2 regions of the Carnobacterium sp. genome follow, and region 2 is predicted to be linked to the other one. Evidence: riboswitches for the same ligand, from Rfam matches in the RefSeq annotation. Region 2 holds a riboswitch; the other holds the start of a gene.
The links. Region 2 has a riboswitch for FMN ahead of ABS911_RS02190 (ECF transporter S component). Riboswitches for the same ligand answer to the same signal wherever they lie in the genome.

Region 1: another riboswitch for FMN. It lies ahead of ribD (bifunctional diaminohydroxyphosphoribosylaminopyrimidine deaminase/5-amino-6-(5-phosphoribosylamino)uracil reductase RibD); the one in region 2 lies ahead of ABS911_RS02190 (ECF transporter S component).

The regions. Positions count from the first base shown of each region.
Region 1 covers NZ_JBEMBC010000049.1:13,126-19,804, reverse strand. Annotated here, with positions in the region: gene ABS911_RS09980 (MerR family transcriptional regulator) at 40-870, shown strand; FMN riboswitch at 1,351-1,465, shown strand; FMN riboswitch at 1,620-1,735, shown strand; gene ribD (bifunctional diaminohydroxyphosphoribosylaminopyrimidine deaminase/5-amino-6-(5-phosphoribosylamino)uracil reductase RibD) at 1,879-2,952, shown strand; gene ABS911_RS09970 (riboflavin synthase) at 2,980-3,633, shown strand; gene ABS911_RS09965 (bifunctional 3,4-dihydroxy-2-butanone-4-phosphate synthase/GTP cyclohydrolase II) at 3,652-4,845, shown strand; gene ribH (6,7-dimethyl-8-ribityllumazine synthase) at 4,893-5,354, shown strand; gene ABS911_RS09955 (HAD family hydrolase) at 5,364-6,029, shown strand; gene ABS911_RS09950 (WD40/YVTN/BNR-like repeat-containing protein) at 6,140-6,679, opposite strand, start outside.
Region 2 covers NZ_JBEMBC010000006.1:11,597-18,275, forward strand. Annotated here, with positions in the region: gene cmk ((d)CMP kinase) at 1-93, opposite strand, end outside; gene ABS911_RS02175 (LysM peptidoglycan-binding domain-containing protein) at 181-801, opposite strand; gene ABS911_RS02180 (RecQ family ATP-dependent DNA helicase) at 866-2,311, opposite strand; gene ABS911_RS02185 (YpbB family protein) at 2,304-3,374, opposite strand; gene ABS911_RS02190 (ECF transporter S component) at 3,557-4,138, opposite strand; FMN riboswitch at 4,275-4,398, opposite strand; gene ABS911_RS02195 (sensor histidine kinase) at 4,477-6,273, opposite strand; gene ABS911_RS02200 (response regulator transcription factor) at 6,282-6,679, opposite strand, start outside.

The sequences.
Region 1 (6,679 bases), on a different contig from region 2:
TTTATTTTCAAGAACTGTGGATGGGAAGAGAGGAATCACATGGAAAAGGAATATCTAACCATTAGTCAGTTTTCAGCTTTATCTGGAATCAGTCGAAAGACCCTGATTTATTATGACAAAATCGATTTGTTCTCACCTAAAATGGTTACAGATAAAAGGTATCGAATGTATGAGGAAAAACAATTAGATACCATTAGTGTGATCTATATTTTAAGAGAATTAGGAAAATCAATCAAAGAAATAAAAATCTACTTACAAGAACGAACTCCAGAAAAGATGCTGTCGTTATTTCAAGAAGAACAAAAACAGATTGATAAAAAAATTAGTACGTTACAGCAGTACAAAGATATGTTGGAAAAAAGAATAGAGTTAACAAAATTGGCAGACGTAATAACTGTAGGAAAACTTACCTTTATCCAGCAAAAAAAGAAACCGATATTAATCGGTAAAAAAATAAATCAACAATACAATGAAGCCCTCATCGATTTCTATTCACTTATTGACCAGCAACAAATTGTCCAAGGTTTTCCAATAGGAGCGATTATTGGGAAAAACGAATTGGCCAATGGCGAGTTTTCAAATTTTAGTTATTTTTATATCAATAAATCGACTGAAGATAAAAATCAGGTAAGTATAAAGCCTGAAGGATGTTATGCAGTTATGTATGATTATTGTGATTACAATAAAACAGGAAAACTGTATCAGAAAATGTTAAATGGTCTAGCAGAAAAGGATTATGAAATTGATGGAGACGCCTATGAAGAATACATTATTGATGAAGTGGCAGAAAAAAATCCAGAAAAGTATTTGGTTAAGGTAATGATTAAAGTGAAAAACAAAAATGAAAGTAATACTGAAATGGTAGATTAGCAACAGTTCACTTGTTTAATATCTATCAGAATATATAACCTGTTTTGAACCGAATTTGGTTAAGAAGGTTGTACATATATACCATAAGTTTCTTTTTATTCAACTTGTATGGTCTTCATTATTTGTTTGCCTACTGTAAGCTCCTTACTAGGTAATCCATACGGTAGGTGTTGTGTATTTCCATACTATAAGCTTTTTATTGGTTAATCCGTATGGTACTCATTGGATGTTTTTGCACAAATTATGTTCAACGATAACTTCCTATAAAGACAACTGAAGAAATCTACCTAGTTAATTTAAATTATTAAGATTTGTATTATCGCGAAGGTAGACTTTTAACGATAAAGCAGTAAGTCTTCTGAGCTTTATTCCTTAAAAAAGTACTTTTATTACACTTTGGTAGAGAAGGTAATAAGACAGTTGATATGAAAAATATTGACATCTCTTGTATTTCAAGATATTCTTACATTATAAAAGTAAATTAGTCTTCAGGGCAGGGTGCAAGTCCCTACCGGTGGTAAAGCCCACGAGCCGCAAGGCAGATTCGGTTAGATTCCGAAGCCGACAGTATAGTCTGGATAAAGCGAAGACAAAGTAATTGCAGAGAAACTAAGATAGCTATAGTCTTTTTTTGGATTTATAGCAATCATGAGATCATAAAGCAACTATTTAACTAGTCTTATTTAGCTATAAGTCGAAGCCCTGGATATAAAAATCTGGGGCTTTTTTGTGTAGAAAAGTAAAAATTGAATAGTCTTCAGGGCAGGGTGCAAGTCCCTACCGGTGGTAAAGCCCACGAGCCGTAAGGCAGATTCGGTTAGATTCCGAAGCCGACAGTTATAGTCTGGATAAAGCGAAGACAAAATTTACAAAAATCAAAAGTAACCGAGTACAGAGTATTCGGAGTTATTTGTTGAGCCTTGTAAACAAAAAATGACGAAAGCCCTGAGAGTATATTCTTGGGGCTTTTTTAATTTGAATGGAGTGAGAGGATTGGATGAATTATACATGAGGATGGCACTGGACTTGGCAAGAAAGGGGAAAGGGTGGACAACTCCTAATCCTTTAGTTGGAGCTGTCATTGTAAAAGGTGGAAGAGTTATTGGGCAAGGATATCATCAAAAATATGGACAGCCCCATGCGGAAGTAAATGCTATTGCATCAGCCAAAGAAGATGTGACTGGGGCAACGTTGTATGTCACATTAGAACCTTGTTCTCATTTTGGGAAAACACCTCCTTGTTCAGACTTACTGATAGATAAGAACATTAAACGAGTAGTCGTGGGAACACTCGATCCAAACCCACTAGTTGCTGGAAAAGGAATTGAAAGGCTTCGTAGCAATGGAATTGAAGTAGTTACAGGTGTACTAGAAGAAGAGAGTCAAAAATTGAATGAAATCTTCATAAAATATATTGTCACGAAAGAACCATTTGTGGTTATGAAAAATGCGATGTCTCTAGATGGAAAGATAGCTACGGTGACTGGAGAATCTCAATGGATTTCTGGGGAATCATCTAGGAAACAAGTCCATTCTCTGCGCCATGAATTAGCTGGAATTATGGTCGGTATAGAAACGATTATCAAGGATGATCCTCAGCTAACTTCTAGAACACTAAACAGTCGAAATCCTATTAGAATTGTTGTGGATAGTCAGCTAAGAATCCCAATCGACTCAAAGGTATTAACCCAACAAGATAAAGCGAAAACAATTGTGGCTACCACGAAAAGTGCCAATAAAGAAAAAGTAGATACGTTAAAGCAGATGGGTATTGAAGTGATCGTAACTAAAGAAAAACTTGGAAGAGTTGATTTGCAAGAATTAATGAAGGTACTAGGAGCTAAAGGGATCGATAGTATTCTGTTGGAAGGCGGTGCTACTTTGAACTTTTCAGCTTTAGAAGAGGGTATTGTGGACAAAATACAGTCTTATATTGCTCCAAAAATAATCGGAGGAAAAGAGGCTAAAACGGCTGTAGAAGGGGCAGGAATTCAATCATTAAAAAGTGCTTTTCAAATTGATCGGATGACGTCTGTCATGGTCGGAGAGGATCTGTTTGTGGAAGGATATATTGTTAAGTAAAGAGAAGCAAACGATTGGAGGAAAAGTATGTTTACAGGAATTGTTGAGGAAATGGGAACGGTTCAATCAATCCAACGAGGTGAAAAGTCTTCAATACTCAAAATAAAAGGGAAAAAAGTATTGCAAGGGACTCGGATCGGGGATAGTATCTCGACAAATGGCATTTGTTTGACAGTGGCAAAAATAGAAAAAGATTCTTTTGATGCAGATGTTATGTCCGAATCTTTGAAAAGAACTAACATAGGGGAATTGACGCCTGGAAGTTACGTCAACTTGGAACGAGCCTTAAGTTTGGAAACACGTCTTGGTGGCCATATGGTTAGTGGTCATATCGATGGAACAGGGAAGATAAGAGAATTGAAGCGGGAGGATAATGCCGTTTGGATTACGGTTGAAACAAGTCCTAAATTATTGCGTTACATTATCGAGAAAGGTTCTATAGCCATTGATGGTGTCAGTTTGACAGTTGTGACAGTGGATGATCAGTCTTTCAAGGTTTCTATAATACCTCATACCGGTGAAGAGACAGTTCTATTGCGTAAGCAACCTGGAGATGCTGTAAATCTTGAATGCGATATGATTGGAAAATATGTTGAAAAATTATTAGGATTGGATTCGAAAATGCCAGTTCAAGAGAGTCAAGTAACGACAGGATTTTTGAAAGATAACGGGTTCTTTTAGAACAGAATGGAGAGACTTATGTTTAATACAATCGAAGAATTGCTTGCTGATTTAAGAGCTGGAAAAAACATTTTATTGGTAGATGATGAAGACAGAGAAAATGAAGGAGACATTATTTGTGCGGCTGAATTTGCTACTACAGAAAATGTGAACTTTATGGCTAGTTATGCCAAAGGTCTAATTTGTATGCCTATGCCTAAAAGCTATACAAAGAAGTTCGCATTGCCACAAATGAGTTTAAACAGTACAGATAATCATGGAACAGCTTTTACCATTTCAGTGGATCATGTGGAAACGACAACAGGTATTTCAGCTGGGGAACGGTCATTGACAGCTATGAAATTGGTGAGCAATGATGCAAAAGCGGAAGACTTTAGAAGACCAGGGCATATGTTCCCATTAGAAGCTGTTGACGGGGGTGTGCTGGTTCGAAATGGACATACAGAAGCAACGGTTGACTTGATGCGTTTAGCAGGTCTGCAACCAGTGGGGCTATGTTGTGAAATCATGAATGAAGATGGATTGATGGCAAGAAGAGACGATTTATTTGCTTTAGCCAATCAACATGAATTGAAAATCGGTACAATTGCCGATTTAATTGAGTATCGAAAAACCCAAGAACAAGTTATTTTCCGCGAATCTAAAGCACTTTTACCTACTAAATATGGAGATTTCGAAATCTACGCCTATGAACATGCGGTAACTGGGGAACACCATGTCGCTTTGGTTATGGGGGAAGTCAGTGATGGGGAACCAGTACTATGTCGTATCCATTCGGAATGTTTGACAGGTGATGTATTTGGTTCAAAAAAATGTGATTGTGGTCAACAATTGGATGCAGCAATGAAACGAATTGCAGATGATGGACGTGGGATTTTAGTTTACATGCGTCAAGAGGGGCGTGGAATTGGATTAGTCAATAAAATAAGAGCTTATGCGTTACAAGATCAAGGACACGATACAATTGAAGCTAACTTATTGCTTGGTTTTCCAGTTGATCTACGAGAATACTATGAATGCAAACAAATTTTTGATGATCTGGGTGTTTCGCAACTACGCCTGATGACTAATAATCCACTTAAAGTAGAGAGCATGGATAAATACGGTTTGGATATTGTAGAAAGAATTTCACTTCAAATGGAAGCTTTTGCAGAAGATAAAGACTATCTAAAGATCAAGCAAGAAAAAATGCATCATCATTTGAACTATTAAAAATGGCCAGCGCACTACAAAAAAATATCATACATGGAGGAATTAAAATGAAAGTATTAGAAGGACAATTAATTGCAAAAGACTTAAAGGTTGGTATCGTGATTGCACGGTTTAATGAATTTATAGGATCAAAATTATTAAGTGGGGCTGTTGACGGTTTAAGAAGACACGGCATGCTAGAGGAAGAAATCACAGTTGCGTGGGTTCCAGGAGCTTATGAAATCCCATTAGTTGCACAAAAAATGGCAGCTTCAGGAAAGTATGATGCTATTATCACTTTAGGAGCAGTCATTAAAGGGTCTACATCGCACTACGATTACGTCTGTTCTGAAGTTTCAAAAGGCGTAGCTGCAGCTGCAATGAATACAGGTGTACCCGTAATGTTTGGGGTCTTAACGACAGATAATATCGAACAAGCCATTGAACGTGCCGGTACAAAAGCTGGAAACAAAGGGTATGAATCTGCAGTTTCAGCGATTGAAATGGCCAATTTATTGAAAGGCATGTAAGGTCGGATCATGAATGAAACAAGACTAAAGAAAATTCAAACCATTGTTTTTGATTACGATGGGACACTACATGACAGTACGGCAAACTATATTGCTGCTTTCAAAATGGCGTATAACTATTTGATTGAGAAGAAAAAAGCTGTCCCAAGAGATTGGAAAGATGAAGAAATCACTAAGTGGTTAGGGTATAGCAGTAAAGATATGTGGGAAAATTTCATGCCGAATTTAGATGTTGAACACCAAACTACAGCTTCAAAAATCATAGGAGAAACGTTGCTGGAAAAAATTCTCGCAAAAGAAGCAACCCTTTATACGGGAGCTTTGGAAACATTAGGTTACTTAAAAGGTAAGGGATACCAACTTATCTTTTTAAGTAATTGTAGTGAAAAATATATGAATGCACATCGGCAAGCTTTCCAGTTAGATCAGTATTTTGAGGATATGTATTGCACAGAAACATTTGAGTATAGTGCCAAATACAAGATTTTTGAATTAATTGAAAAACAGTATAAAGAAAATTTTCTTGTTGTAGGAGATCGCATACAGGATTTTGAAATTGGTCACTACCATAATCTAATTAACATAGGGTGTAATTATGGATTTGGGTCAGAAGAAGAATTGCAGCAATCAGATTTAAGAATAAATGCTATCCAAGAATTGCAAGAAATTCTTTAGATAGAAAAACGTGAATAAGATAGTTGCTTTTTATGCAAGTAAGAAAAAAGACAGCCTTCGGTTTGTTCTAAACAAACCGAAGGCTATCTTTTTTAATAAGGTGAGCTTTACTAAACTTCTCCGACAAACGTCCAAGTTTCACCATTGTCTTTGGATTGATACAGTCCTTTGCTGCCGTCATTATAATCGCCGTCTTGTCCTTGATTCACTTGAATAAAAAGACTGTCGCTTTCTTTATAAGGCATTTCAGGAAAGTCAAAAGGAGCATACTTCTCTGTATCGGTTAAAGGAACTTCAATCATTGGTAGTTCGACTTCTTCAAAAGTGGCACCACCATCTGTTGTTCGATAGAGATCTGCATAACTGCCTCCACTGTGTGACAATCCAATAAAGCCAAGGTTCTCATCCATAAAAGTTATCCCAGATGAAACCCCTAGTTGTCCTGTAAATGGATCAGAATTAACAACGTCCCAAGTATTTCCACCATCGGTGGTTTTATTTAAGGTATAGAAACGTGAGCCTAACGCAGCATCTACTACGAATAATTGATAACCAAGTTGTTCAGTTAAAAAATAAGTTTCGATATCATTCATATTTTGATCGGTTGGAACGTCTCCAATTTGTGCAGGAGATACTGTTGGTGAATAGTC
Region 2 (6,679 bases):
AATGTACCCTAATTCTGTCGCTAATATCTTAGCGACAGTGCTTTTTCCAGCCGATGCCGGGCCGTCAATGGCAACTTGTATTGTTTTTTTCATTTTTTTTCCTACTTTCTTTCTCATATTAAAAAGGCTAGGTTAACCCTAGCCTTCTGTCAATTATAAAAATCCAACTCTATAGACCGTCTATTTAACTTTCAAGACCGTTCCAACACTAACTGAATCGCCTGCTATACCATTTAATGCTTTCAATTCATCTGTTGTCATGTTGTGATTCAAAGCAATACGATACAGATTGTCTCCTGCTTGAACAGTATAAGTATTTGTTGCTTCTTCTACTACTTCAGACTCTGGTTCTTCAACACTTTCTGGCTCTTCGATCACAGGTTGTTCTGCCACTTGTGATTCAGGCTCTTGTGGCTGTAAAGCTTCACTCTCATCAGATGACTCTTCTTCTATACTTTCAGATGAAACTTCTGATTCGGGTTCCGACTCAGAAACTGATTCTTCTGAGCTGTTTGATTCACTACTGCTATTTTGTGTTATCGTCATTCTTTCTTCCGTTTCGTTCTGTTTTTTGCTACTATCGGAGTCTACATTAGACCACCAAAGATAAGCAACACTTGGTAAGATAATAATCAATAGTAAGAAAATAACCAAAGAGGTGATAACGGGGTGTACACTTTTCTTCGCTTTTTTTCTTGCTGTTCTAGAATATTTATCATCCACTAAACTATCGTCATCATCAAATTTACGATTCCATGCTTTTTCTTTTTTTGGGTTGTTTTTAGAATTTCTTTTACTCATCTTTTAGTACTCCTCCTAGACTAAACTCTGTATTATTGTATCATTTTTATACAGAATTGTCTTATTAATTTCCTATTAAAAATAATTCCTTTATAGTTTCTTCCCAACTTTTTTCATTTTGAGAACCTATTTTTTGTTTCAAATCAGATTCGCCGTAAAAATCAGCGATCTTAAGACTGCAATTACTACAGCAACGATCTGGTTTGCTGTCTAATTTTTCATCAAAATAATGCAAGAGAAAGCTTCTTTTGCAACTAGATGTTTCAACATAATCCATCATATAATACAATTGCTGTTGTTTGTATACAATCCTACTTTTTACTTGCTGTTTGGCTGTTTCAATAGACAAATTGGATTTTAAATAATTTTCTATTAGTTGCTTTTGGGAAGGACTGCAACTTCCTTCTGGAATCACGCCTTTTTTATACCCGTATTCCAACATCTCAACTGTCGGTAATGTATACTCTTGTAAACGAAATTGAATCATACTGTCTCCCTGTTCGTATAACAATAGAGCTAGGCTGGGTTCTCCATCTCTGCCACATCTCCCGACTTCTTGCAAATACGCTTCAGGACTGCCCGGAAGATGATAATGAATAACAAATCGAATATTACTTTTATTGATGCCCATTCCAAATGCGCTTGTCGCACAAATAATATCAATTTCATCATGAACAAATTGTTGTTGTATTTTAATTTTATCTTCTGATTCTATATCTGAGTGGTAACTTTCTGCAATGATGGTTGTTTTTTCTCGAATTAATCCAGCAATTTCATCGGCTGTTTTTTTACTAGAGAAATAGATGATTCCTGGTTTTTTTAATTGTTCAATTTGATTCATCAAATGCTCATTCTTGTCTCGGTCACAGATAATAGCTGAAAAAGCAATATTTGAACGATCGACTGAATAAACAATTTCCTTTGTATTTCCATCATCAATATGCAATGACGCTAAAATCTCTTCTCGTACACGTTTTGTAGCTGTAGCGGTTAATGCCATGGTTAATGGGAAGCTTAATTGTTTACGAACCAATCCTAAATCTAAGTAATCCGGTCTGAAATCCAATCCCCACTGAGAGATACAATGAGCTTCATCAATGGCAAAAAGACCAATTGGAACTTTTTTTAAATATGCCATCACATATTCCTGTTGAAGCATCTCAGGTGAAAGAAAAATAAACTTGTACTGAGCTAAATGCTTCAGAACCCATTCTTTTTCCTGTGCATCCATCAAACTGTTGATAGCTGCGACTCTTTTTTCACCGTTAAGCTTTAATTGTTCTACTTGGTCTTGCATCAATGACAATAGAGGTGAAACAATTACTACAAGACCATTCAAACAATAACCTGTTAATTGGTAACAAATTGATTTCCCTGTGCCTGTTGGCAGCATGACTAAGGTGTGTCTCCCCTCTAAAGCTGCTAAAATGGCTTCTTCTTGCCCATTTCTAAAAGAAGTGTACCCAAAATATTTCTCTAAATTTTGTTTGATGAGCTCTTTATTATTCATCGGTACGACTCCTTTCAACTTGAATCAATCTATACCATGAAAAAGGGACCTGCGGCATATCTTTTTCTAATTCCTCATAGGTGATTTTTTCGTTAGATTGAAATACTGTAATTAAACGTTGGTAATCGGTGTCAGGTATTACACTAGCAACATCGAAATCCGAAAAAATAATAGCTAATTCAATAACGTGTTCTGAAATAGTGTTCGCCTTTAAATTCCTCTTTAGTGCAATATTTTCAATAGAAAGTCCTTTATCTAAATAATAAGCGGTCAACCTTGTACTTTGGCTTAGACTGCTATAAGGATCTCCGATACATTCTTGATAAATCAAATAAAATAAAGGATACTTTTCTTTTTTACGAACGATTTGATCCATTAATTGAATAATAGCATCTTGAAGTAAAAAAGCTATTTCTAACGCTTCAATTTTATGCATAGAAGCTAGTTGAGTGATCGTTTTCCCAAATTTTTCATGTCCGGTTAATTGCGATACCGCTATTTCTGCAGAAAATGAATCCAAATTATTTAATACTTGAATCCATTCTTTTCCAAAAGATTGAGCAAGTTTTTGTTTATCCAATGGATTATTTTTCAACCAATTTTTTACCCAAAGTTGGTTTTTCCATTCTTTATCAAGAGGCAAATACCGTTTATTTTGATACCGTAATTCCGAAAGAACTTGCGTCAAAAACACTATTTTCTTCCAAAATTCCTTAGTAGATTTTCCATTTAATAATTGATTTAAATTCGTGGGATAAAAATGTTCAGAAAAATAGATCTCTACTTCTGCCTTTCCTTGTTCAGAAAGATAAAACTCCTCACTCGTACCGTTTGCTTTGATCCAACCTCTTGTAACGAACTTTTGAATCATCTGATTATAATGTGCTCGTTTTAAATTAGGAAAAATTGAAAAAAACTTTATTAGTTGATACATATGCGCTTTGAATAAAATCGAAGCGGTTCTTTTCCCAATTAAAATATGGTATAACGTTGAAGGCTTAATTGGATAGTCTTTTGAATATAATGACAGACAGAAAAATTGACTGTATAACGATTGATCCAAGACATTCACCCTCATTTCAAATACTTTAACAAAAGTAAAAGCAACACTGATACCTCGTTAAATCTAATATACCAAAAATAACTAATTTTAGGGTATTCTTTTATAAATTTTAAAAAATATTAATCAAAAGTGTATATAAGTTTCAATAAAAAAAGAAACCGCAAAAACTGCGGTTTCTTTTTTTATTTAAAACTGATTTTTGTCATTTGGTTACGAAACAACCAAGTTTTTAATTTTGCAAAGAGTAAGATAAATACTGTGCTTACTATCGCTCCTTTTATTATATTAAATGGTATAACACCCATTAAAAGATACTCTCTAATAGGTCCTACACTAAAGTTTAATACTTTTAAGTACAAAGGAAGTAAGAATAAATAATTTACAAATGATAGAACAATTGTTAACGATGCAGTTCCAATCACATTTGCAAAAATAATATTTTTTGTATCATGAATTTTAGCCTTCATGATTAAATAAATTGGCAATGTGTAAGCAACAGAAGCTATAAAACTTGCAGTATCCCCAATAGGATATCCTGCGTCACCGCCCGTTTGGATATAATGAAGTAATGAACGTATAAACGCAACCATTACGCCTCCAACCGGACCGTATAAAAACATTCCAATCAAAACAGGAATATCACTAAAATCTACTTTAAGAAAAGTAACTCCTGGAATTATTGGAAAACCAAATGAAATCAAAATGGTTGCAAAAGCAGCCAACATGGAGATTCCCACCATTTTCTTCGTATTACTAGTTTGCATAAAAATCCTCCTAAAAGGACTCATCAGCACAGGCATTACTGAGTCTATTTAAATAAAAACAATATAAAAATGCTCGTCCTAATTATCTTCAGATAATTAAACAGAGCACTTGAATAGTGAAGCATATTCAAATAAACTCCATCTTCTTTATCCAGACTTTACTGTCGGTACTGGAATTAAACCAGTTCAACTAAATAATGCTATTTAGCTCGTGGACTATACCACCGGTCGGGAATTTCACCCTGCCCCTGAAGACGAATCTTTATATTTTTTTTAACATCTTAATTGTATACCATAACAAAAGAAAAATCAACAGTTACTTACTTTTTATTCGTAAATCAATCGATATAAGGTAAATGAACAATAAAAATAGTATGTTCATGTATGACACTTTTTACTTCGACAAAGCCGCCATGCGCTTCTATAATATTTTTAACAATGGATAAACCAATACCTGTACCTGTTTTATTGCCTTTCATTACAGTACGTGATTTATCAGCTTTATAAAATCGATCAAAAACATAAGGAACATCTTCTTCAGAAATTCCTGTTCCATTATCTCTTACTTCGATTAGTACTTCATCCATAATTTTATCCAAATGTACCCAAATTTCCACTTGCTTATGTTCTTTATTAGCCAAACTAGTATGTCTGATTGCATTATTGATCAAGTTTACAAATACCTGATTCATCTTGTCTTCATCCATATAATAAGAATCTAAATTAGGATCAATAGACAATTTCATTTCAATATTATTTTTTTCAGACATCGTAGCAAATCGTGTAAATAATTTATTGAAAAAATCATCTAACTGAACATCCAGCTTAATCAAATTTATAAAGCCCGCTTCCATTCTAGAACTATCAAGCATTTCATTAACCATACGGTTCATTCGAATAGATTCTTCACCGATTATCTTAGCCATTTCTTTTTTCTCTTCTTGCGTTTCGGCTACATCATCCAAAATAGCTTCACTGTATCCTTGAATCATAACTAAAGGTGTTCTTAATTCATGAGAGATATTGTTAATAAAATCATTTCTCATAATATCAAGCCTTTTTTCTTTAGTGATATTCTGAATAGAAACCAATACACCACGAACACTTTCTAAATTCTCATCAAAAAGTGGTATCAATGTTATATTGTAATAATAATCATCAATATTGTTTTCATAACTTACTTTTTCGGGAAATCTGATAACAGAATCAATTCGGTATTCTAACACTTCAGGTATGACTGTTTTCATTACTTGATCTGATCGATACAAGTGTTGTAAATATTCATCTCCAAGTGGATTAGACATCAATAATGTTTTATCTTGATTGTAATACAATACTCCCGTTGAGATGGACGTCACAATATTTTCTAACAGTTCTTTTTCTTGTCTAGTTGCCGCTCCTGTTACTTCCAATGATTTGCCCATTTTATTCATAGCAAGTGCTAATTGAGCTAACTCATCTTTGTAATTCGATTGCGTTTGCTTTGAAAAATCATTTTTAGCATAATCATAAGCGATATCTCTCAATTGAGTTAAAGGATGGCCTAGTCTGCGTTGGAAATAATAAAACAATATAATTCCTATCACGATATAAAGAATCAAATTCGCAACTGACCACATTGCCATCCTACTGTTGGTTTTATTTAAAAAAGATAAATCTCCATAGATGTATAGTTGACCATCTTGGTTATTAAGGTCAAAATGATGAATTTTCATGATAAACGGTGTTTTTGACTCTCCATCAAATTTCACTTCATCCTTAATTAAAGCGTCTTCTCCACTATTTAATGCAGCGTTCACTTGCCTAGTGGCTGCAACTTTTTCTATAGCTTCTAATTGTTTATCCAAATCAATGTTGGACGAATAAGCAATAGGTTCATTTTCTTGTTGGATAATCAAAAAAAGATGCGAATTAAAAGGTCTTATTTTATCCAAATTTTCTATTAAAAAATTTGGATCTTCTTCAGACATGATTGCAATAGCATCCATTGAACTTTCAAAATCTTTTATATAATTTTCTTCAATATTTTTTTTATAAATCATTCCATATACTTGAGTTGAGGTAAAAAAACAAAAACCTATAGCTAACATGGTTACTACCCAAGTACGGGTTACAAGGCTATTTAGTTTAAACATATCCCGACCTACTTTTCAGATTCTTCTGGAAAAGAATTAAATTTATACCCTAGACCCCATACGGTCACGATCATTTTTGCAGCCGGTTCAGAATGCTTCGTTAATTTTTCTCTTAAACGTTTAATATGAGTATCTACCGTTCTTAAATCACCAAAGAACTCATACTTCCATACTTCACGTAATAATTGTTCTCTTCCAAAAATTTGATCTGGAGATTGTGCCAGATATAATAATAAATCATATTCTTTTGGAGTCAGATTGACAGCATTCCCATCTGCCAAGACACGATGAGATTGGTCATCTATTTCAAAATGAGGCATTTTAATTAAATCAGGATTTGCTTTTTCTTTTGGTTTTCCGCTTTGGGTTCTTTTTAGAATAGCCGATACTCTTAAAACGACTTCTC